3 regions of the Furfurilactobacillus sp. WILCCON 0119 genome follow, and region 2 is predicted to be linked to each of the others. Evidence: predicted binding sites of a transcription regulator. Region 2 holds the regulator's gene; each other region holds the start of a gene.
What was found. The regulator CtsR, encoded in region 2, represses protease genes until heat stress. The targets are predictions, from matches to a motif close to TTGGTCAAAAAAGGTCAAANA.
Positions count from the first base shown of each region.

Region 1: the regulator CtsR is predicted to act here: its motif matches at 5,644-5,664, upstream of ACRYI5_RS00815 (Bax inhibitor-1/YccA family protein).
Region 3: the regulator CtsR is predicted to act here: its motif matches at 1,862-1,882, upstream of ftsH (ATP-dependent zinc metalloprotease FtsH).

Region 1 covers NZ_JBPCCV010000001.1:144,123-151,818, forward strand. The annotation lists gene ytpR (YtpR family tRNA-binding protein) at 1-217, shown strand, start outside; gene ACRYI5_RS00800 (DNA translocase FtsK) at 352-2,772, shown strand; gene murC (UDP-N-acetylmuramate--L-alanine ligase) at 2,871-4,205, shown strand; gene ACRYI5_RS00810 (multidrug effflux MFS transporter) at 4,261-5,463, opposite strand; gene ACRYI5_RS00815 (Bax inhibitor-1/YccA family protein) at 5,698-6,417, shown strand; gene ACRYI5_RS00820 (DUF5105 domain-containing protein) at 6,762-7,696, shown strand, end outside.
Region 2 covers NZ_JBPCCV010000006.1:138,636-146,331, reverse strand. The annotation lists gene ACRYI5_RS10425 (DHH family phosphoesterase) at 1-516, shown strand, start outside; gene ACRYI5_RS10420 (hypothetical protein) at 592-1,107, shown strand; gene ACRYI5_RS10415 (hypothetical protein) at 1,192-1,590, shown strand; gene ACRYI5_RS10410 (DMT family transporter) at 1,623-2,540, shown strand; gene ACRYI5_RS10405 (D-2-hydroxyacid dehydrogenase) at 2,636-3,634, shown strand; gene tenA (thiaminase II) at 3,941-4,600, shown strand; gene ACRYI5_RS10395 (CtsR family transcriptional regulator) at 4,806-5,279, shown strand; gene ACRYI5_RS10390 (ATP-dependent Clp protease ATP-binding subunit) at 5,343-7,696, shown strand, end outside.
Region 3 covers NZ_JBPCCV010000003.1:558-8,253, reverse strand. The annotation lists gene tilS (tRNA lysidine(34) synthetase TilS) at 1-1,219, shown strand, start outside; gene hpt (hypoxanthine phosphoribosyltransferase) at 1,212-1,757, shown strand; gene ftsH (ATP-dependent zinc metalloprotease FtsH) at 1,974-4,088, shown strand; gene hslO (Hsp33 family molecular chaperone HslO) at 4,226-5,110, shown strand; gene dusB (tRNA dihydrouridine synthase DusB) at 5,147-6,157, shown strand; gene lysS (lysine--tRNA ligase) at 6,240-7,696, shown strand, end outside.

The sequences.
Region 1 (7,696 bases), on a different contig from region 2:
TGTTGTCGTTGCCAAAGTCGGTGCAATGATGCCAAGTGGGCAAGTGATCTGGCCGGGCGAATTGCGTGGGGTGCCGTCAAATGGTATGATTACTAGTGGTCGCGAGCTTCGGTTAAAGAATGCACCTCAAAAGAAGGGGGCATTAATTTTGCCGGATGATTTTGCGGCGGTGGGAACCCCTTTTGATTTTGAAAAGGGTAATACACTATTTGCGTAATGCAAAATCTAGCCAAACTAATGATCATTAAGTAATGTATTGATGTGAGGAAGGCCAGGGCCTTCCTTTTTTATTCCTGAATAGGAATCGTCATTTATCGCTGAGTAAACAACAAAATTGATTTAGGTGATTCAATGAAACACTATGATGGTCCGACGTTTTTTCGGCAACATCCAGAAGAATTTGAACGAGCACGTGAACAACGGCAACACCGGTTACTGGCGACACCAGCACCAAGACCGTCATCGACAGCCGCAACACCAATGTCCGCAACCAGCGAGGCCGTTCGCTACGGAAGTAACGAAGTTGAGCTAGACCGGTCAATGGCAATGAAGTATGCGTCGCAGCAAGCCCGTGCGATTGCGCAAACCGTTCGGCCACGTCGTGCATGGCATACGCCCGCTAGTGAAGCAGCGGTGGTGGAATCAACTGTTTCAACGGCACCTGCGGCCGCTTCAGTGACGCCAGTTGCGCCAGAAGCAAGCGCGACGAGCGAGGCAGGCTATGTTTCGGCTGTTAACCGGCCATTCTCACAAGCGTCAACGGCGTTTTCTGAGCAAAACAACGGTGCAATGAGTGCGTGGGGGAGTGATGATTGGTCTCATGAAGTCACGTCTGCAACGGAAACGAGCGCGCCAAGCGCCGTCCAATCACTAGCAACGCCAACCAGTGAACCAACAAGCGCCACGGAAGCAACCGTCTTGAGTGATAAGATCAGTGAAGCGCCGGTCACGACCGAGGAAGCGGCCGTTGTTGTCGCGCCAACCACAACGGTCGTTCCCGTAACGAGCCAACCGGTCATGGTGGCATCAACGGCTGCCGAGTCCGCACAATCAAGTGAAGCCCCGGTTGAGCCAGCAAGCGTTACGCCCACAATCGTTGAAGAAGTTCCGTCAGTGGTTACCAAGCCAGCAAGTGCTGCACCGGTCGCACCATCGCGGCCACAGGGGGCGTTGGGCCATGGGTTGGCTGACATCTTCAATGAAGAGCAAAACGGTCAAAAGGACCTGGCACTGTTTAATAACGACCACGCAGATTCTGTTGATGAAGATGAGGTGGCCGAAGAAACCAGCGCACCAATCACCGAGTTACCGTCTGGTCGAAGCTATGCCAATGAGGATGATAAGTCGTTATTAACGTATCATTTTCCAAGCTTAGATCTGCTGAAGCCTCCGGTGATGCGTGATGAAGCAAAGTTGGATGCGTGGATTGAAAATCAGATCGACGTTTTAAACGAAACGTTATCCTCGTTTCATGTTTCAGGTGAGGTAGTTGACTATACTGTCGGCCCAACGGTAACCCAGTTTCAAGTAAGCTTGGGACCAGGCGTCCGGGTCAATAAAATTACCAATTTACAGGATGACTTGAAGCTTGCACTGGCTGCAAAAGACATACGGATCGAGGCACCAATTCCAGGGAAATCAACCGTTGGGATCGAAATCCCTGATTTGAAGTCGCGGCCAGTTATGTTGTCCGAAGTGCTCCGGTCACCTGCATTCCAGAATAGTACGTCACCATTGACGGTGGCACTTGGGGTCGACCTTTTTGGCCAACCACAAGTGACGGATCTTCGAAACATGCCACACGGACTGATCGCTGGGGCCACTGGTTCCGGGAAGTCTGTGTTCATTAACAGCTTATTGTTGTCCATTTTATATAAGGCGACCCCGCAAGAGGTCAAACTGATCTTAATTGATCCAAAGGCCGTTGAAATGGCACCGTATAATGGGATTCCTCACCTGCTGTCACCAGTTGTCTCCGAACCACAGGCGGCCGCAGCCGCATTGAAGTGGACGGTTACCGAAATGGAAGAACGGTACCAACGGTTAGCAGCTGCTGGCGCACGTAACATTGAGCAATACAACGACAAGGCCATGGCAAGCGACCATCCAGAGCAGAAGATGCCATACATCGTAATCATCATTGATGAATTGGCTGACCTGATGATGGTTGCGTCCTCAGAGGTTCAAGATTACATTGCACGGATTACGCAAAAGGCACGGGCTGCCGGGATCCACTTGCTTGTTGCCACTCAGCGGCCATCCGTCGATGTTGTCACGGGGACCATCAAAAATAACATTCCGACCCGGGTTGCGTTCATGGTTTCAAGTCAAATTGATTCCCGAACGATTCTGGATACGGCGGGTGCTGAACGACTTTTGGGTCGTGGAGACATGTTGTATCTAGGTAACGGAAAGAGTCAGCCAATTCGGTTGCAGGGGACTTATGTCGATGCTGAAATTGACGCAGTGACTGATTTTGTTCGGGAACAAATGGCGCCACACTATGCGTTTGAGCCCAAACAATTATTGGCAACTGAAATTGCGGCGGAAGACCAAGATGATTTATGGCCGGAAGTTTTGACGTACGTCGCTGACGAAAAAACGGTGTCAACATCGAAACTTCAGCGCGTCTTTTCGATTGGGTATAACCGGGCGGCCAACCTTGTTGATCAACTGGAATCTAACGGCTACGTTTCTGCTCAGCAGGGTTCAAAGCCACGGGAAGTGTACTTAACGCCCGAGCAGTTGAACCAGGAGACTGATGAAGATTAGGTTAAACAAGGACCATCAATTGCGCCAAGCGTGCAAAACCTGCTACATTATTAATTAGTAAACAGAGACAATGTGTCTCATGAAGGAGCTCATTAGTCATGGATAACACTGAAACAACGTATTATTTTGTTGGTATTAAAGGGTCAGGAATGGCCTCGTTGGCATTGATCTTGCATGATCGTGGTGACCACGTTGAGGGTTCTGACATTGATCAGTACACGTTTACTCAGCGACCACTGGAACAAGCGGGCATTAAGATCTATTCTTTTGACCCAGCTAACATCCACGAAGGCCTAACAATTATTGCCGGAAACGCCTTTCCAGATACACACCCTGAAATTGTTCGGGCTAAGGAACTGGGCTTAACGGTTGTTCGTTACCATGAGTTCCTCGGGCAACTAATGGGCGGTTATACAAGTATTGGTGTGGCTGGTGCTCACGGGAAGACAAGCACAACTGGCCTATTAGCGCACGTGTTGAGCGGGATTGCACCAACGAGTTACTTAATTGGTGATGGAACCGGGAAGGGGACACCGAACTCACGCTTCTTTGTTTTTGAAGCGGATGAATACCGGCGCCACTTTTTGGCCTACCACCCAGACTATGCGATCATGACAAACGTCGACTTTGACCACCCGGATTATTACAAGGGAATCGATGATGTTTTCGACGCCTTTCAAACGTATGCGAGCCAAGTTGGAAAAGCCATTTTTGCTTGGGGTGACGATCCAGAACTTCGTAAATTGAAGGCGGACGTTCCCGTTTACTACTACGGGGTCAATGAACGTGATGATGTACAAGCACGGAACATCAAGCGGACGACAAAGGGCTCAAACTTTGATGTGTACATCCATGACGAATTTGTGGGAAACTTCGAGATTCAATTGTTTGGTGAACATAACGTGCTGAACAGTCTGGCTGTGATTGCCGTGGCACACTTTGAAAAAGTGGACATGGATGATTTACGCAAGGAACTGTTGTCGTTTAAGGGTGTTAAACGACGCTTCTCAGAACGACAAGTTGCGGATATGACCATCATTGATGACTATGCGCACCACCCATCAGAAATCAAGGCGACCATTGATGCTGCTCGGCAAAAATATCCTGACAAGCAATTAATTGCGGTATTCCAACCACATACGTTCAGTCGGACGATTGCGTTGATGGATGATTTCGCTAAGAGCTTAAACCTTGCTGATAAAGTGTACCTCACAAACATCTTTGGATCAGCGCGCGAACAAAACGGGACTGTTTCCAGTGCCGACCTTGGGGCAAAGATCACCAAGGGTGGCGAGGTGTTAACACGGGCGAACATGTCGCCGCTACTCGATTATCACAATGCCGTTGTGATCTTTATGGGTGCCGGTGATGTTCAAAAGTACGAACGTGAATACGAAACGTTATTGAGTAACACAAGTTTGAATAACGGTTAGAGTCGTCATTAAAAAGCACGCCAGATTTTCTGGCGTGCTTTTTTGTCGTTTATGTTTATGAGTGGGCTGCTGGCAATGTGGTGTTTTTACGACTAAACCATAGTAAAAGCAGTCCGGTTAGTTCAAAGAGGAAAATGATGATAATCATTGGCAGGGCACTGTTAGAACCGAAAAGGCCGACTAACGGTGAGGCGATTCCGCCAACAATTTGTGAAAGTGTGCCAAGGACTGCTGACGCCGTCCCAATGTTGGTTGTGGTGCTTTCCATGGCGATGGCAGTCGTAATGGCACTGTTGAACCCGATCGACACAACGACAAGCCATAAAGCAGCGGTAAACAGCCAGAACTGGTTAATCGTCAGTGCATTGATGACTAAAATAACGCAACTAATGATGGGCACTAAAAAGCCAACTTGGGCAATTTGGTGTTCAGACAAGCGACCACTGGCGCGCCCCATGAGCTGGCTACCAAGGGCAATGCCGACACCGTTAAATGCGTAAATTAGACTGAATGCCCCCGTGCTCAATCCGTACTCCTTTTGGAAAATAAAGGATGAATCCGCAATGTATGTAAACAGCGCACCATAGACCAGGGCAAGCAGCGTTGCGTTTAACATGAACCGTGAATTATGGAAAATTGGTTTGAAGTTAAGCGGTTCTGGTGTTGCTGTGTCTGCTGGCGCTGTTTCCGGGAGACCGAAAAATGTTGCGGCAACGAGGATGAGGCCGATTAGCGCGAGGGTAATAAAAATGGCTGGCCACGGAAAGAGGCTGACAAGCCCGGCCCCAACAATCGGGGCGATGACGGGGAAGACCCCGTTGATCGTCATCAATGTTGCATAAAAGCGGGTCAACCGCGGGCCTTCAAATAAATCACGGGCAACAGCACGGGATAGGACTTGCCCCGCAGAACCAGCCAAGCCCTGTAGCACACGAAGAATTAAAAAGAGCGTAATGTTGTGAACGAAAATAAGGGCCGTTGACGTTACGGTAAATAAAATAAGGCCGGTTAGTAGCGGTGTCCGTCGACCAACACGATCACTCCACGGACCGATGGCAAGTTGGCCAACAGCCATTCCGATCAGGCAGGCACTGATACTCGCCTGAACGGCGGCAGAACTCGTGTGCAAACTCGCTTGTAGTTGCGGAAGGGCCGGCAGGTACATATCAAGTGATAGTGGCCCAAACGCCGACAGGGTTCCTAACAGGAGGGTTAAAAAGGTTGTGGGTTTAACGGATGGTGTGTTTGTTTGACTCATGCAGGTGATCCTCTCTTGAAAATAACGAATGACGTTACTAACCATTCTAAGTGAGTGGTGAGGAAAAAACTAGCGGAAACGGTGAAACGTTGAACCCAATAAAACTTTCTAAAGTTGTGCATGGTTAGCGGTAAACACTTGCTTGTTTAGCTAGATTTGTTAAAATACATGTGAAAGTAATTAGTCAACATTCGTCAGACTTTTACGAATGCACACTAGAAATGGGGAATTGACGTGAATAATAATGAATATCAACAACCGCGCCGTGAAGTGAATGTTTCTGCTTCCGGGTTAAGCGCCTTTATGACAAAGGTGTTTGGTTACATGGGTGGTGCCGTGTTGGTGTCCGCCATCGTGGCGCTCTTAGCCGGGAAGGTGTTTGCCACTCAGTACTTTAACTTTTTGTCAGCCAACCACTGGTTCACATGGGTCTTGGTCATCGCAGAATTTGGGATTGTCATTAGCTCATCGTTTAGCGCTCAACAGAATGAGTCGACTGGGGTTGCCCGGCTAATGGGGTTTGCCTTGGTTAATGGCTTGATGTTGTCGACGATTTTCTTGATCTATGCAAATGCAACCATCATGGCAGCTTTTGTGGCCTCCGCGGTAATCTTTGGGGGAATGGCGGTGTATGGATCAACAACGCACCGTGATTTAACAAAGATCGGAACACAGATGGTTTTTGCTTTGATCGGTGTAATCGTCGTCAGTCTGATCAACTTGTGGCTGCGGTCATCATTGATCAGCTACGTTTTTAGTTTCGTTATTGTTGGGATCTTCGTCGTGTTGACGGCGTGGGACACCCAAAAGATGAAGCGAATCTATGAACAGTACGGTAACCAAGTTGATCTTGGCGGATTAGCTGCTCAAGGTGCTTTGCAACTGTACTTGGACTTCATCAACATCTTCCTGTACGTGCTTCAAATCTTTGGTTACGGCAGCAACCGTGACTAATGCATAAGCCAATAAAAAAGAGTGAACAACCGTGAGCGACGGTTGTTCACTCTTTTTTAATGGCTTAGATTACTTTAGTAACTGAATAATATCAACAACTGATTAAATAATTCACAAGCTTTATTATAATCATATCATAAAATAAATGTTGTCTCTTTTGAGAAACTTTAGTAAAATGAAAACATTGTGCACAGTCAATTTTATGTTTTGCTCACGTGATCGTAACGCATAATGAGTTGATGCAAGTTGTTATGTGATGTTAATCACATTTATAGATCAAGTTGAGCAACGGCATGTCAGTGATTGTGTTTGATAACTTATCATATTTTATGGGGGATTCAAGAATGAAACATAAACGATTATTGGTATTACCAGCGTTAATCCTGGCGACACTGCTCACAGCTTGTTCGTCAGGCTCAAAAGCTGGTCAGGCGTCTCAATCAAACGGGGACGCAGTTACGGTTCAATCGGGGACCTATGTAAAACCAGATCAGGAAGCAGCGCCAACCAAAGGCCATGGTTACTTAGCCTTAAAAGTTGAGATTAAGAACAACGGTCAAAAGCAAACGTTGATGGATACCGACATGGTGTTACGTGATTCAAAAAATAATAAAGTTAAGACCACGATGGTTTTGGGTGACGGCAATGAATTTTCGACGATTTCTGATGAAAAAATTGCTCACGGTGACTCAACCACCGGTTACATTGTTTTCAACATTGATAAAAGTCAGAAATACACGCTTGAAGTAACGCCACAAACGGAGAGTGATAAGGACGAACCATCCACGAAGGTGGCAATTGATCCAAAGAAGTATTCTGATAAAACGGATCAGCCACGCCAAGCATTAGACGCATACATTTCAGAAGTCTTCTTAAATAAAAAGAATTTAAACTATGACAAATTAGTGGCCAACAACGCGACGACTGACAAGCAACAGTATCAAAGCGCAACCCGGAAATTCCTAGAAGAATCATTTGATGATTCAACAACAGATGAAGCTGCTAACAAGATGATCAGTGAAATTCAGGACGTTAACAGTAAGAAATCACGGGTAAAATATGCAGTCAAGTCGGTCACACCGACAAGTGCTGAAATCACGGTCACACCGATTGTTCTTAAGCTAACCTCATTGTCAGATGTTGTTAACGACGTTGAAGACTCAGCACAGGATGCTGCTGACGAAGATGATGATCCAGATGATGTTGATTTAGGTGCAAAGAACGCCGTTTATGAAAAGTTCCCAGAATTATTGGCAAAACTGCCAATCCGCCAGACCGA
Region 2 (7,696 bases):
CGGCTGTTATATGCCGGAATTGTTGGGGATACCGGGCGGTTCTTGTACCCAGCCACGAGTGCTCACACGTTGCAGATTGCGAGTCAACTCCTGGCAACGGGGATTGATGCTGCGGAAGTGAGTCGCCACGAAACTGAACTCTCCCGCGGTGTTGGTCGGTTGATGGGTGATGTTCTGACTGATCTTGAAATTGATGCAAACGGAGCGGCTTATTTTGTGGCAACTCAAGAACGATTGACGGCGTTAAACGTAACAACGAGTGAAGCACACGCGGTGGTTTCAACACCCGGTCGGTTAGAGGATGTCATTGCGTGGCTCCTTGTTGTTGAAAACGCCGACGGAACGTTCCGGGTCCACTTGCGGTCAAAGGGCCCAGTGATCAACGGATTGGCGAAGGGTCACCATGGTGGCGGACACGATTTAGCAAGTGGTGCGAATGCAGCTGATCAAAATGAATTAATGGTAATGAAGACGGAACTTGCGAACCTTGTTCAAAATTGGCGTGCTAATCAGTAATGCAAGCGTTTCACTTGGTTAATGGTTCCTAGTAATGTTACATTGACGGTAACGAACGTTTAAGGGAGTGACGCCATGCTGACACAACGTGAACATGCCGTTGAGGTTTTTGAAAACTGGTTAATACGTGAACACAAAGTGACCCGCGAATTTGAATTGGTCCGTCATTTGGCCCGGTTAGACGCCATCATGACGGGTGATCAAATTGCACCAACCGTTGCCGACCAGGCAGCTGCTCAGGCGGCCAGTCGCTTAAGTAATCATGAATTTTTGAAGTGTCTACTTAAATTACCGTTCCGCCAGCAGGCGTTGACCTCGTCTGGAAAACGGGTGCTTGAATGGTTGCACCAATCGTTGGCTACGGCCCACAGTCATGTGTTTAGCAACGTGGGATTATTACTCGAAATCGTGCTAGATCAAGAGGATAATCATTCAGTGGCACAGTGGGACGACGCAACCATTAAGACGGCGACTAGTTTAGCAAAATTATCGAATGCCCAGCTCCTCACGGTTTTTGCTGAATTGGCTGGGAGTCTTGATGACCCGGTGCACTCGCCAGTGCGCCAAATGGGTGGTCGCCGTTATCATTAACGTTGGCTAAAATAGGTGATTAACTGACCTGTCGTGAACATCTCGTTCTGACGGGTTCTTTTAACGGTGCGAAAGGGTGAAAATATGTCAAAAAAAGGATTACGGTTAACGGTCCTGGCCTGGGGAATTATGATCGTAGAAATGGTGTTACTCACCATGTGGCCAGCGGCGCATTACATCACGCAACAAAATCTCTGGGGCTGGTGGCTCGCGTTAGGGTGTTTGACGCTGAGCTTGTTACTCGGAATTTGGTGGAAAAAACAACGGCGGGGCTTGGTTATTTTGTCGTTGTCGATTGCGGTGGCCGTGCTGTTTAGCCTGTTTACACTTTTGGTCGGCCTATTTTCAGAAACGGGGCTAACACGGTACGCGGTTGGCTTGCTTGCGCTATTGGGGATTAGTTGTGACATTTGGTGGTACGGAACGGTTTATGAACGGCGTAATCGCCTAGTAAAACAGTTTCCGTTTGATAAAACGGATTAATTAATGAAGAAATGTGTTGTGGGGTGTTACAAATGAGGGAGCGAAACGGCCACGTCTTGGTCGGAATTTTATTGGCAAGTGGTGGCGCCATGCTGTGGGGAATCTCTGGCGTTTTTGCCCAAGTGTTATTTACAGGTGCTCATCCAGTGACACCAGCATGGTTGACGGCGGTTCGGATGACGTTTGCAGGCTTACTACTCCTTACTTATAGCGTGGTGACAGGCAAGCATCCGTTTGCCGTATGGAAGACACCACGGGCAGCAGGGCAGCAAGTTTTATTTGGGTTACTAGGACTGATTCCCATCCAATTCTTTTACTTTTTGGCAATTCGGTATGGAAATGCGGCAGTTGCAACAATTCTGCAATTTTTGGGTCCAATCGTTATCGCGTTGTACTACGTCGTGTTTCACCGGGAATTGCCGTCGCGCGCAGAAGCAATTGGCATGGTGTTAGCGTTGCTGGGGGCCTTTTTTGTCGTGACACATGGGCAGCTGAATCATTTAGCTGTTTCGCCAGCTTTGCTCTTTTGGGGATTGATGTCAGCAGTTGCCGTAGCGACGAGTACGTTACTGCCGCGTCCGTTGTTACCGACGTACGGGTCCGTTAATGTTAATGGGTGGGGCTTACTCATTGGTGGGATTGCCATGAATTTCATTCAACCCATTTGGGTCGGCGTGCCGCCGTTAACGACGAAAACCGTTCTGTCCGTTAGTGCAGTGGTTTTATTTGGAACGCTAATTGCGTTTGTTATGTACTCAGTTAGCTTGATGTACATTTCGCCAACCACAGCAAGTTTGCTGGATGCGTTCGAACCACTCGCAGCAACCGTCATTTCGATTACAGTGCTCCACATTCCGTTTGTTTGGGCAGATGGTGTTGGGGGATTGCTGATTATTTTAGCGGTTGTGATGCTATCACTAGGCTATCGAACGCCGAAAAAGGCAGGTTAGTCGATTGTGAGGGCGTCACGTGGAACCGACTTCAAAATTCCCATATTAGTGATATAATTAACATTGATATTAAAAATTGTTGGGGGTAACACACAGTGAAGATTATTGCTTACGGCATCCGCGATGACGAAGAACCTTACGTCGAAGAATGGGCCAAAGAACAAGGAATTGAAGTAAAGGCCGTTAAGGATCTATTAACGGAACAAACGGTTGAACAAGCCGCTGGATTTGACGGCGCCGTTGTGTACCAACAAAAGCCATATACTGGTGCAATTTTGGACCGGTTGGCTGAACTTGGTGTAAAGTACATGTCATTACGGAACGTTGGGGTTGATAATGTCGACGCCGATGCTGTTAAGCGTAACGACATGAAGATCACAAATGTCCCAGCTTATTCACCAGCAGCCATTGCTGAATTCACAGTAACTGAATTAATGCGGTTGTTACGGCGGACACCACAATACGCACATCGCCAAGCAACGGGTGATTTACGGTGGGCACCAGACATTGCCACTGAATTGAACCAGTTGACAGTTGGTGTGATTGCGACTGGCCGGATCGGCCGCGCAGCCATCCAAATCTACCGTGGTTTTGGTGCGAAGATCGTTGCTTATGATGTCTTCCACAACCCAGAATTAGAAAAAGATGGCATCTACGTCGACACTTTGGATGAATTGTATGCCCAAGCTGACGTGATCTCACTGCACGCCCCAGCAACGAAGGAAAACTTCCACATGCTGAATGCGGAAGCCTTTGGCAAGATGAAGGACAACGTGTACATCTTGAACCCAGCTCGTGGGGATTTGATCGACACTGACGACTTGATCAAGGCCTTGGACGACGGCAAGGTTGCTGGTGCAGCCCTTGACGTTTACGAAAACGAAGTCGGGATTTTCAACGAAGACTTTGGTAGTTTCGATGCCATTCCTGACGAACGGTTGAAGAACTTGATGAGCCGTGAAAATGTGTTGGTTAGCCCACACATTGCCTTCTACACGAAGACAGCGGTGCGGAACATGGTGCAATTTGCATTGAACAACAACCGCCAATTAATTGAAACAGACACTGCCGAAAACTTGGTGTCGTTTAAGTAGAAGAGAGCGAAACCTAATGCGATTAGGCCTGCTCATCTAACAGAAAACCCGCACCATGGACTGAACTTTGTCCATGGTGCGGGTTTTCTGTTAGATGAGACGAGGCTTGCATTAGGTTTCGCGTTTGCGAAGCAAAAGAAAGAAACTGATCCACCTAAGACAAGATGGACTGAACTTTGTCCATGGTGCGGGTTTTCTGTTAGATGAAACGAGGCTTGCATTAGGTTTCGCGTTTGCGGCGGTTAAAGTCTGCGGACGGTTTGCTATAATGGTTGTTAAACGAATCAAAATCAGGGGATGTTATTAATGGTGTTTAGTACTCAAGCTAAGGCAGCGGCGTTGCCGTTATGGCAGGCAAGTTTAGACCATCCGTTTATTGAACAGTTAAGTGCGGGGACGTTACCGGAAGCCGTGTTTCGGTACTATTTGATTCAGGATCATCATTATTTACGCGACTTCGCGAAGCTACATGAATTGACCGCGGCGGCAACGACCGATCCGAAAGTGACGGCATTGCTGTTGGAACTCGCCGCTGATTTACGGGCCGGTGAAATGGCGACGCGGGCGACGTACTTTAAGACACTGAAAATCACGGATGATGAAGTCGCTACGACGCCGCTGGCACCAACGACGTATGCGTACACGTCCCATATGTACCGGACGTTGACGGAACAAGGCCCGGAAGCGGCCATTGCCGGATTATTGCCATGTGCATGGTTATACGCCGACATCGGGGAAACGCTGACTGGTAAACAGTCACCAGTCCCAATCTATCAGGCCTGGTTAGACAGCTATCAAGCTGCGAGCTACATGGATGCGGTGGCGACGCAATTAGCGTTGACGGATCGAGTGGCAGCGCATGCTGACGAGCAAACGCAGCAAGCCATGAACGCCGCCTTTAAACGGAGCACGTTTTACGAATGTTCATTTTGGCAAATGGCCCTCGATCAAGAAACGTGGGCATAATGTTTTAGATGATCCCGAACTGCTAACTAAAAGTTAGCAGTTTAGGATCTTTTTTCTGTCACTTCATCAAAAAAACGTGTATAGTAGTCTTCCCATGAAGACCAGAAACTTTATTATGACAACGTTGGGGAAACTTTTTCATTGCAAAAGCCGCGATTCTTCGTATAATAAAGTCAATATTAGTCAAAGATTGGGGTGAGCGAGGATGGAAGGCTCAACGAACATTTCTGATGTGATTGAGAAGTACTTAAAGAGCATTTTGGAAGGCGCTGACCAGGTGGAAATTCGCCGGTCAGACATTGCTGATCAGTTTAATGTTGTCCCATCACAAATCAACTATGTCATTAAGACACGGTTTAACATGCAGAACGGCTACATTGTCGAAAGTAAGCGGGGCGGCGGTGGCTATATCCGGATTGAAAAGGTTGACCTTTTTGCGGACGCAGACATCCTTGATAACTTGTTGAATGATGTCGTGGGGGATTCAATTAACCAGCACGATGCGTATGCGATTATTAACTCTCTGTTTAACGATGGGGTGCTTAAGGAACGTGAAGCGAACATCATTTTATCGGCCATTGATAAGGATACGCTGAACGTGGGTGATCATGATGTTGAATGTACGCTACGCGCCCGGATTCTAATTGGGGTGTTGAACCGCCTTCGATTAGAGAATTAGGTTGGTGGACCACACGTTTGCACAAACGACAAACACGGGTCATTAATGAAAGGCAGGACAGAGATGGATAATTTATTCACACCGAGTGCCAAGGACGTTTTAGTGCTGGCACAGGAACAAGCTAAATATTTCAAACACCAGGCTGTGGGTACTGAACACTTATTGCTAGCCTTAACCATTGAACAAAATGGGATTGCTAGCAAAGTCCTGGATCAGTTCAACGTGACCGAAGAAGACGTTCGTGAAGAAATCGAACGGTTTACCGGCTACGGAACCATGACTAACACAACAAAAGATACCTATTTACCATATTCACCAAAAGCCAAGGACATGTTGACATTGGCCGGTGACGAAGCAAAACGGTTGGGTGCCACTAAGATCGGAACGGAACACCTATTGTTGGCGTTGTTATCAGACGAAACAATTCTGTCATCCCGGATCTTGATGACGTTGAACCTGGATCTAGCGCAAACGCGAAAGATCATTCTACACAAGCTGGGCGTTAACGATTCACCGCGGCGGCGTCAACAAATCGCCAAAGCGAACGCGGCTAAGCAGCCAAAGGAAGGCACGCCAACCTTAGACTCACTGGCACGTGACTTAACGGCCCTGGCGGTTGAAAAACAAATGGATCCTGTGGTTGGCCGTGCTAAAGAGGTTAAACGGGTGATTCAAATTTTGAGTCGTCGGACGAAAAATAACCCCGTGTTGATTGGGGAACCTGGTGTCGGGAAGACTGCCATTGCTGAGGGCCTTGCCCAAAAGATCGTCGCCGGTGATGTGCCAGATAACCTTGCTGACAAACGGTTGATGATGTTAGACATGGGATCACTGGTTGCCGGGACCAAGTACCGTGGTGAATTCGAAGACCGGCTCAAGAAAGTCATCGAAGAAATTTACAACGATGGTCACGTGATCTTGTTTATCGACGAACTTCACACCCTTATTGGTGCTGGTGGTGCAGAAGGGGCAATTGATGCCTCGAACATTTTGAAGCCAGCCCTAGCACGTGGTGAACTCCAAACCATCGGGGCAACGACACTCAATGAATATCAAAAGTACATTGAGACTGACGCTGCGTTGGAACGGCGGTTTGCGACCGTGCAAGTGGACGAACCAACGGAAGCCGAAGCAACCGAGATTTTGATGGGGTTGAAGGGTCGTTATGAAGACCACCACCAAGTTGAAATCACGGATGACGCGGTAACTGAAGCCGTTAAACTATCTTCACGGTACATCACCCAGCGGTTCTTACCGGATAAGGCCATTGATTTGATGGACGAGGCGGCAGCCAAGGTTCGCATTGATGACGCGGGTCACCCAACGAAGCTTGCAAAGCAAGAAGATAAGTTGGCTGAGTTACAGCAACAAAAGGAAGCGGCCATTGAAAACCAGGACTTTGAGGGTGCGGCAGCACTTCGAGAAAAGGAAATGGCGTTACGGAAACGGGTCGACAAATTGGTTGATGAAGCTGATGCTGACAAGCTTGCTGGTAAGCATCAGTATGACTTGAAGGTGACCGGTGAAGATGTCGCCGAGGTTGTTTCTGAGTGGACGGGTGTTCCGTTAACACAGTTACAGAAAAATGAAGAAGCCCGGTTGTTGAACCTTGAAAAGGTGCTTCACAAACGGGTCGTCGGGCAAGATGAAGCCATTTCCGCGGTTTCACGGGCCATCCGGCGGGCACGGTCAGGGTTGAAAGATCCAAACCGGCCAATTGGGTCGTTTATGTTCCTTGGCCCAACTGGTGTCGGAAAGACGGAATTAGCCAAGGCATTAGCCGAAGCAATGTTTGGTTCTGAAGACAACATGATTCGGGTCGACATGTCTGAATATCAAGAACGGTACAGTTCCAGTCGGTTGATTGGGGCAGCACCAGGATATGTTGGTTACGATGAGGGTGGTCAGCTGACCGAACAGGTTCGGAACAAACCATATTCCGTTGTGCTCCTGGATGAAGCGGAAAAAGCTGATACAGAAGTCTTTAATTTGTTATTGCAGGTTCTGGACGATGGCTTTTTGACGGATTCTAAGGGCCGGAAAGTGGACTTTAGAAACACGATTTTGATCATGACCTCGAACCTTGGGGCGACCGCAGTTCGTGACGATAAGGAAGTTGGGTTTGGCGCGGTTAGTGCAACGGATAGTTATAACGCCATGTCTGCGAAAATTCGTCAGGCGTTACGGCAAACATTCCGGCCTGAATTCTTAAACCGGATCGATGAAACGGTGATCTTCCACTCCCTGACAAAGCCAGAACTACACGACATTGTTAAAATCATGGCCACAACGGTCTTGAATCGGGTCGCGGAACAGGGCATCAAGGTTAAGATTACCCCGGCAGCCATTGATGTTGTCGCAGATGCTGGTTTTGATCCTGAATATGGGGCACGGCCAATCCGGCGGGCCCTTCAGAC
Region 3 (7,696 bases), on a different contig from region 2:
GGTTGCACATGTTAACCATCAATTGCGGGCTCAAAGCGACGTTGAAGAGGCTAGCTTGCGGGCACAGCTGGCGTCAACGGATGTGCCGTTAGTGGTGACCAGCTGGCCCAAAGAAGACCACCCACAAATGGGTGTCGAAGCAGCGGCACGGGCGTTTCGCTATGATTTTTTTGAGCGGGTGATGAGAAAGTATGGGGCAACGGTGTTGATGACCGCACACCAGCAGGATGAACAGGCCGAAACAATCATGATGCGGGTGATCGAAGGCCGAAGTTTTACCGAACCACTTGGAATCGCGTGGCAGCGCCCGTTTGGCCCCGGACGATTAGTGCGGCCATTGTTAGGAATCAGCAAAGCCGCCATTCGCGCGTATGCGGATGATCACCAGGTGATGAGCTTTGAGGATGAAACGAACATGTCGCTGACGGTTCTACGTAACCGAACGAGACACCAGGTGCTGCCACAGCTCCGGGCAGAAAATCCGCGGTTTGATGACGACCTTGTGGCGAACGCAGCAGACTTAGCAGAAATGATGGCGGTTATGGGAAAACAGGCCCATGAAGTCGTCAGGCATGCTAACGGGAGCTTACAAGCGTTGATGAGTGACGCACTCCCGATCAGTTTGTTACTGAAAACAGCGTTTAGTGAATGTGCACCAGAGGTCTCTGTTAGTGCAAGTGTGTGGCGGCGACTTGCAGTTAACTTGCCGACGATGCGCCCCCAAGCAACCATTGATTTAGGTCGCGGGTGGCAATTGCAGCGTCATTACGATCAAATTATGTTTGTTAAACGGGAATCTGGTCCTCAAAAAATCCGTGCTCAAACGCTACCAGACCAACAAACTATGGTACCATTGAACAAATGGCAGTCAGTGACAGAAGTGGGTGCTATCGGTGCGTGGTCAGCTGAGCAAACCGTCACAATGTGGCCGGCGTTTCGAAGCGTTCATGTCCGAGTTTCACCAACTGACTGGCCGTTAATTATTCGGCCAGCACGAGGGGATGATCGGCTTGCCTTGGCAAACGGCGGTCACCAAAGTGTTCGGCGGATTATGATCAACCAAAAGGTCGCGACGGCAGAGCGCTCACAGCAATTGCTGGTGACGACAGTAACCGGAACACCGTTATGGTTGGTTGGACGTAAAGTGGCGGCAACCGCCATGTCCGGTCAGGTCATTGAACTATGTTTAAAACCAACGCAAGGAGTAGAGTATGGATAACGATATTGAAAAAACGTTGTACAGTGCGGAAGAAATCAAAGAAGCAGCCCACCGGTTGGGAATGCAACTAACCGAGGACTATCGGGATAAAAAGCCGATCATGGTGTCCGTGTTAAAGGGTGCCATTTTATGGACGGTGGATGTCATGCGTGAAATGGACATCATGGCAGAGATGGATTTTGTTGATGTTTCAAGTTATCACGGTGGGGTTGCTTCTGCCGGTGAAATTGAGCTGATCCATGATCTAAGCGTTGATGTGACAGATCGAAATATCATCATCATGGAAGACATTATCGACACGGGCCGGACCCTACAATACTTGATCGACCTGTTAAAGAAGCGACACGCAAAGGACATCAAAGTCTGCACGCTGCTTGATAAACCAGAAGGCCGGGTTGTCCCTGCTAAGGCGGATTACGTTGGTTTTCAACTCCCAAAGGAATTTGTGGTGGGCTATGGGCTTGATTACAAGGAGTTTTATCGAAACCTTCCGTATGTTGGGGTGTTAAAACCGTCCGTTTACGAAGAGGACAAGTAGGCAGTCACGGCCTGAGCAATCAGAAAATTGGTGCGTTACTGTAACGGGTTTCACGCCCGTTTTACTGGGCGATTGAAAAAATCCGTTGTGGGCGTCATTTTTGTTTGGTCAAGATAGGTCAATTGTGCTATTATATGATTCATTAGCAGGGGGTAACCCCGCTTTATCCCGTTTTAATGGGATGAAGAAATGAAATACACTGTCAGGAGGCACTGTATGAACACACGCCGTAACGGGCCGGTTCGTAACAGTTTGTTCTGGATCGTGATCTTTTTGTCATTTATGGGAATCTTGTATTTCTTCTTTGGCAATAACACGGGCTCACAGACCCAGAACATTCGCTCGAGCGAATTTGTCCAGGAATTAAATCAAAACAAGGTCAAGAGCTTCCAGGTTCAGCCATCCGGTGGGGTCTATAAGATCACCGGGGACTACCGGACTGCTCAAAAGGCCTCCAGTACAGGCAATTCTTCACTAGGACTAGGCGGAAGCCAATCCACAAAGGTGAAGAGTTTTACCACTTCTGTTCTGGAAAATGATGCCAGCGTGAAGCAAATCACTGACGCAGCTAGTAAGCACAACGTCAAGATGGACACAAAGGCAGAAGAATCAAGTGGCTTCTGGATCAACTTAATTAGTTTGATCCTGCCAGTTGTTCTAATCATCTTCTTCTTCTACATGATGATGGGCCAAGCTGGTCAAGGTGGCGGCGGTCGTGGCGGTGTCACGAGCTTTGGGAAATCTAAAGCAAAGCCTGCAGATCCTAAGACCAACACCGTTCGTTTTAGTGACGTGGCCGGTGAAGAAGAAGAAAAGCAGGAACTGGTTGAAGTTGTTGAATTCTTAAAGGATCCGCAGAAGTTCACGACGCTGGGCGCACACATTCCAGCCGGTGTTCTGCTCGAGGGCCCGCCAGGTACTGGTAAGACATTACTTGCCAAGGCAGTTGCTGGTGAAGCTGGCGTACCATTCTTCTCCATGTCTGGATCTGATTTCGTCGAAATGTTCGTCGGGGTTGGGGCTAGCCGGGTTCGTGACTTGTTCGATCAAGCCAAGAAGAGTGCACCATCAATCATCTTCATTGATGAAATTGATGCCGTTGGTCGTCAACGTGGCACTGGCATGGGTGGTGGTCACGATGAACGTGAACAAACACTGAACCAGTTGCTGGTTGAAATGGACGGGTTTACTGGAAACGAAGGGGTCATCGTGATGGCCGCAACTAACCGGTCTGATGTCCTTGACCCAGCCCTGTTACGTCCAGGCCGGTTTGACCGGAAGATCCTTGTGGGTCGTCCTGACGTTAAGGGCCGTGAAGCAATTTTGAAGGTTCATGCAGAAGGCAAGCCATTGGCTGCCAGTGTTGACCTTAAGGAAATTGCCAAGCAAACACCTGGGTTTGTGGGTGCTGATTTAGCGAACCTGTTGAATGAAGCCGCATTATTAGCTGCTCGTCGTGGGAAGACGCAAATTGACGCTGCCGACTTAGATGAAGCGGAAGACCGGGTTATTGCCGGGCCTGCCAAGCATGATCGGGTTATTTCTGATCATGAACGGCAAACCGTGGCGTACCATGAAGCTGGGCATACCATCGTTGGGCTTGTGCTTAACGACGCCCGGGTGGTCCACAAAGTAACCATTGTGCCTCGTGGTCGTGCCGGCGGTTACGCCATCATGTTGCCACGTGAAGACCAGATGCTGATGAGTAAGAAGGATGCGAAGGAACAGATTGCCGGGTTAATGGGTGGTCGTGCTGCAGAACAGATCATCTTTGATTCAGAATCATCTGGTGCTTCAAATGACTTTGAACAGGCAACACAAATTGCCCGTTCAATGGTGACGCAGTACGGGATGAGTGACAAACTGGGCATGGTTTCACTGGAAAGTGATGGCCAACCATTCTTGGGTGCTCAGTATGGCCAACAACCACCATACTCACAAGAAACAGCTGCTTTGATTGATGAAGAAGTTCGTCGTTTAACTGCTGAAGGTTACACAGACGCACAAAACATTATTCAAAGTCACCGTGAACAACACAAGTTGATTGCGGAAGCCCTCTTGAAGTACGAAACGTTGGATGAAAAGCAGATCTTAAGTTTATTCAAGACTGGAAAGATGCCTGAAAGTGCAGCTCCTGAAGCTGACCCACAGGCAGCAACCTTTGAACAAGCGAAGAGTGCTTTGGAACAACGTGAAGCACAGCGGGCTGCTGAACATGAACCAGCAACATCTGCGGCAAGTCAGACAAGTGCTGACACAACGAGCCAGGCAACTAGCGCTGCTAGTTCGGCGAGTGAACCAGCAGATTCAACTGATTCACATCAAGATTAGTCTTTACGAAACACACCGTTGGCGATTACGTCGAAACGGTGTGTTTTTCTTTACATGATGACGCAAACGTTAGCTTTGGCTAACGTTTTTCCGGTAAATGCGGTATACTAGCTTTCAGAATTTTTGAGGAGTATGACATGGCGAATTATTTAGTGAAAAGTATTATTGATGACGGTAACTTTCGGGCATACGCAGTGGATACAACAAACGTTGTGGCGGAAGCGCAACGGCGCCACGACACGTGGAGTGCCTCATCTGCGGCCTTAGGACGGACCATGACTGGTGCCATCCTGTTGGCAACATCCCTGATGAAGGGTCAAGAAACCATGACGGTCAAGGTGCAGGGTGATGGCCCGGCCAAGGGGATCGTTGTGGACGCGGATGCACAAGGGCACGTAAAGGGCTACATTATGAACCCCCACGTGCATTTGCCACTGAACGAACAGGGGCACATTGATGTTAGTGGGGCCGTGGGTAAAAACGGAGCCCTGTCGGTGACTAAGAACCTTGGTTTAGACCAACCGTACACGGGTCAGGTTGGCCTTGTTAGTGGTGAGATCGGTGATGATTTCACGTACTACCTGGCGCAATCCGAACAAATCCCGTCAGCCGTTGGGGTGTCTGTGTTTGTTGAAAACGACAACACTATTGGCGTTGCTGGTGGCTTTATGATCCAAGTCCTTCCTGGTGCTTCCGATGAAGCAATCACAAAATTGGAAGCAACGTTGAAAGAAATGCCGTTGGTTTCCCAACTGTTACGGGATGGTAAGACGCCAGAAGACATTTTGAATGACCTGTTTGGCGAGGACCGGGTGAAAATTTTGGAACGGGTTCCCGTTAGTTTTGAATGTAACTGTTCAAAGGAAAAGTTTGCCGGTGACCTGGTCAGTTTACCAACTGCCGACATTCAAGAAATGATTGATGAAGATCATGGTGCGGAAGCGGTCTGCCGGTTCTGTGGAAACAAATATCAGTTTAGCGAAGCGGACTTAAAGCAACTGTTAGTTGATCGTGAAGCCTAACGTTTTGGTAAGAGACGCCCCATTGGAGGAGTAAACATGAAGTGGAACATTGGCGGAATTGAAATTCCCAATCAGATCGTTGTCGCACCGATGGCGGGAGTTACGAACTCCGCGTTTCGGGTGATATGTAAAGAGTTTGGTGCCGGCCTAGTCGTTTGTGAAATGATTTCTGACCGTGGCATCCTGTACAAAAACAAGAAGACGTTGTCCATGATGAAGGTGGAAGAAGTAGAACACCCGATGAGCATCCAGATTTTTGGGGGAACAAAGGAAACGTTGGTTCAAGCAGCTCAGTATGTTGATCAACACACTGAGGCAGATATCATCGACATTAACATGGGTTGTCCCGTAAATAAGGTGGTTAAAACGGACGCTGGTGCACGGTGGCTGTTAGACCCTAATAAGGTCTATGAAATGGTTTCTTACGTCACAGATGCTGTTAAAAAGCCGGTGACGGTCAAGATGCGGACTGGCTGGGATCCTGACCATGTGTACGCGGTTGAAAACGCGCTTGCCGCAGAACGTGGTGGTGCTGCCGCGCTAGCAATGCATGGCCGGACCCGGTTCCAATTTTACGAGGGTCACTCAGACTGGGACGTGCTTCATCAGGTCGCTGAGCAAATCCACATTCCGTTTATGGGAAATGGGGATGTTCAGACACCACAAGATGCAAAGAAGATGATTGACGAAGTAGGCGCAGACGCTGCCATGGTTGGTCGCGCTGCTGAAGGAAATCCGTGGGTTCTGGGGCAGATGGCTCATTACCTCGAAACAGGGGACTTACTCCCCGAACCAACGGCAGCAGAAAAGGTGGCTACGGCCAAGGAACACTTACAGCGGTTGGTTGACTTGAAGGGTGAACACGTTGGTTCTCACGAATTCCGTGGGCAGGCAACTTACTACCTGAAGGGGATCTCACACTCTGCTCGGACAAAAGTTGCGTTGAACAATGCCGAAACCCAACAGGAGATGATCGATATCTTTGACGGGTTCTTGGACCAGTTGGCGAAACGCGATGAACGGGAAAGTTCAGAAGTTGTTCGGTAACCAGGCACTGTTTTAGTGTAAAATGGTGAATGTGAGAAATTGACAGAAGTGAGGGATTAAATTGGCAAAGCAAGAAGCAAGCATGAACGACCAGATGAAGGTTCGTCGTGATAAGTTGCAGGAACTGCGTGAAGACGGCGTTGAACCGTTTGGTCACCGGTTTGACCGGACCCATTTGGCAGACCAAATCCGTGAACAGTTTGGCGATGAAGATAAAGAGACCCTGGAAGAACAGGCGAACGTTGTGACCATTGCTGGGCGGATGATGTCAAAACGTGGTAAGGGTAAGGTTGGGTTTGCTGACCTGAAGGACCGGAGCGGTCGGATTCAAATCTACGTGCGAAAAGATGTCATCGGCGAAGAAATGTATCACGTCTTCAAACGGTCTGACCTTGGGGACTTCATCGGGATTACTGGGGACGTCATTAAGACAGACATGGGTGAACTGACGGTTCGGGCCCAGAAGTTGACGTTTTTGAGTAAGGCATTACGGCCATTACCAGATAAGTACCATGGATTAACAAACCAGGAACAGATTTATCGGCAACGGTATCTGGACCTGATTGCTAATGATGACAGCTTTAAACGGTTCCAACAACGGACGAAGATCATTACGGCCGTTCGCCGCTACTTGGATGGCTTAGACTTCCAAGAAGTGGAAACGCCTGTATTGCATAACATCCCTGGTGGTGCTGCTGCCCGGCCATTCATTACGCACCATAATGCGCTGAACATTGAATTGTACCTGCGGATCGCGCTTGAGTTACACTTGAAGCGGTTGATTGTTGGTGGGATGGAACGCGTGTACGAAATCGGGCGTGTGTTCCGTAATGAAGGGTTGGATACAAAACATAACCCTGAATTTACCATGCTGGAGTCATATGTTGCCTACTGGGACTTCCATGATGTTATGGATGAAACAGAAGGAATCTTTAAGGCAGCCGCTAAGGCGGTTGCGCCTGATGCCGTTGTAACGTACCAGGGGACCACACTAGATTTAGCTAAGCCATTCAAGCGGGTCCACATGGTGGATGCAATTAAGGCGGAGACTGGTGTTGACTTCTGGGAGCCGAAGACGCTTGAAGAAGCTCGGCAGTTGGCTACTGACAATGGTATTCACTACGAAGACTTCTGGTCAGTGGGGCACATCATTAACCAGTTCTTTGAAGATAAGGTCGAGGACACATTGGTGCAGCCAACGTTTATTTATGGGCACCCAGTGGAGATTTCACCACTTGCAAAGAAGAATGAAGATGACGCCCGGTTTACAGACCGGTTTGAACTGTACATCGTTGGAAATGAATTTGCCAACGCCTTCTCTGAATTAAACGATCCAATTGATCAACGGGAACGTTTTGAACAACAGGCCGCAGAACGTGCTGCCGGTGATGACGAAGCGCAGTTGATCGATGAAGACTTCGTTGAATCATTGGAATACGGCATGCCACCAACTGGTGGTCTTGGCGTTGGGATCGATCGGTTAGTCATGTTACTGACTGATGCGGCATCAATTCGTGATGTCTTATTGTTCCCAACAAT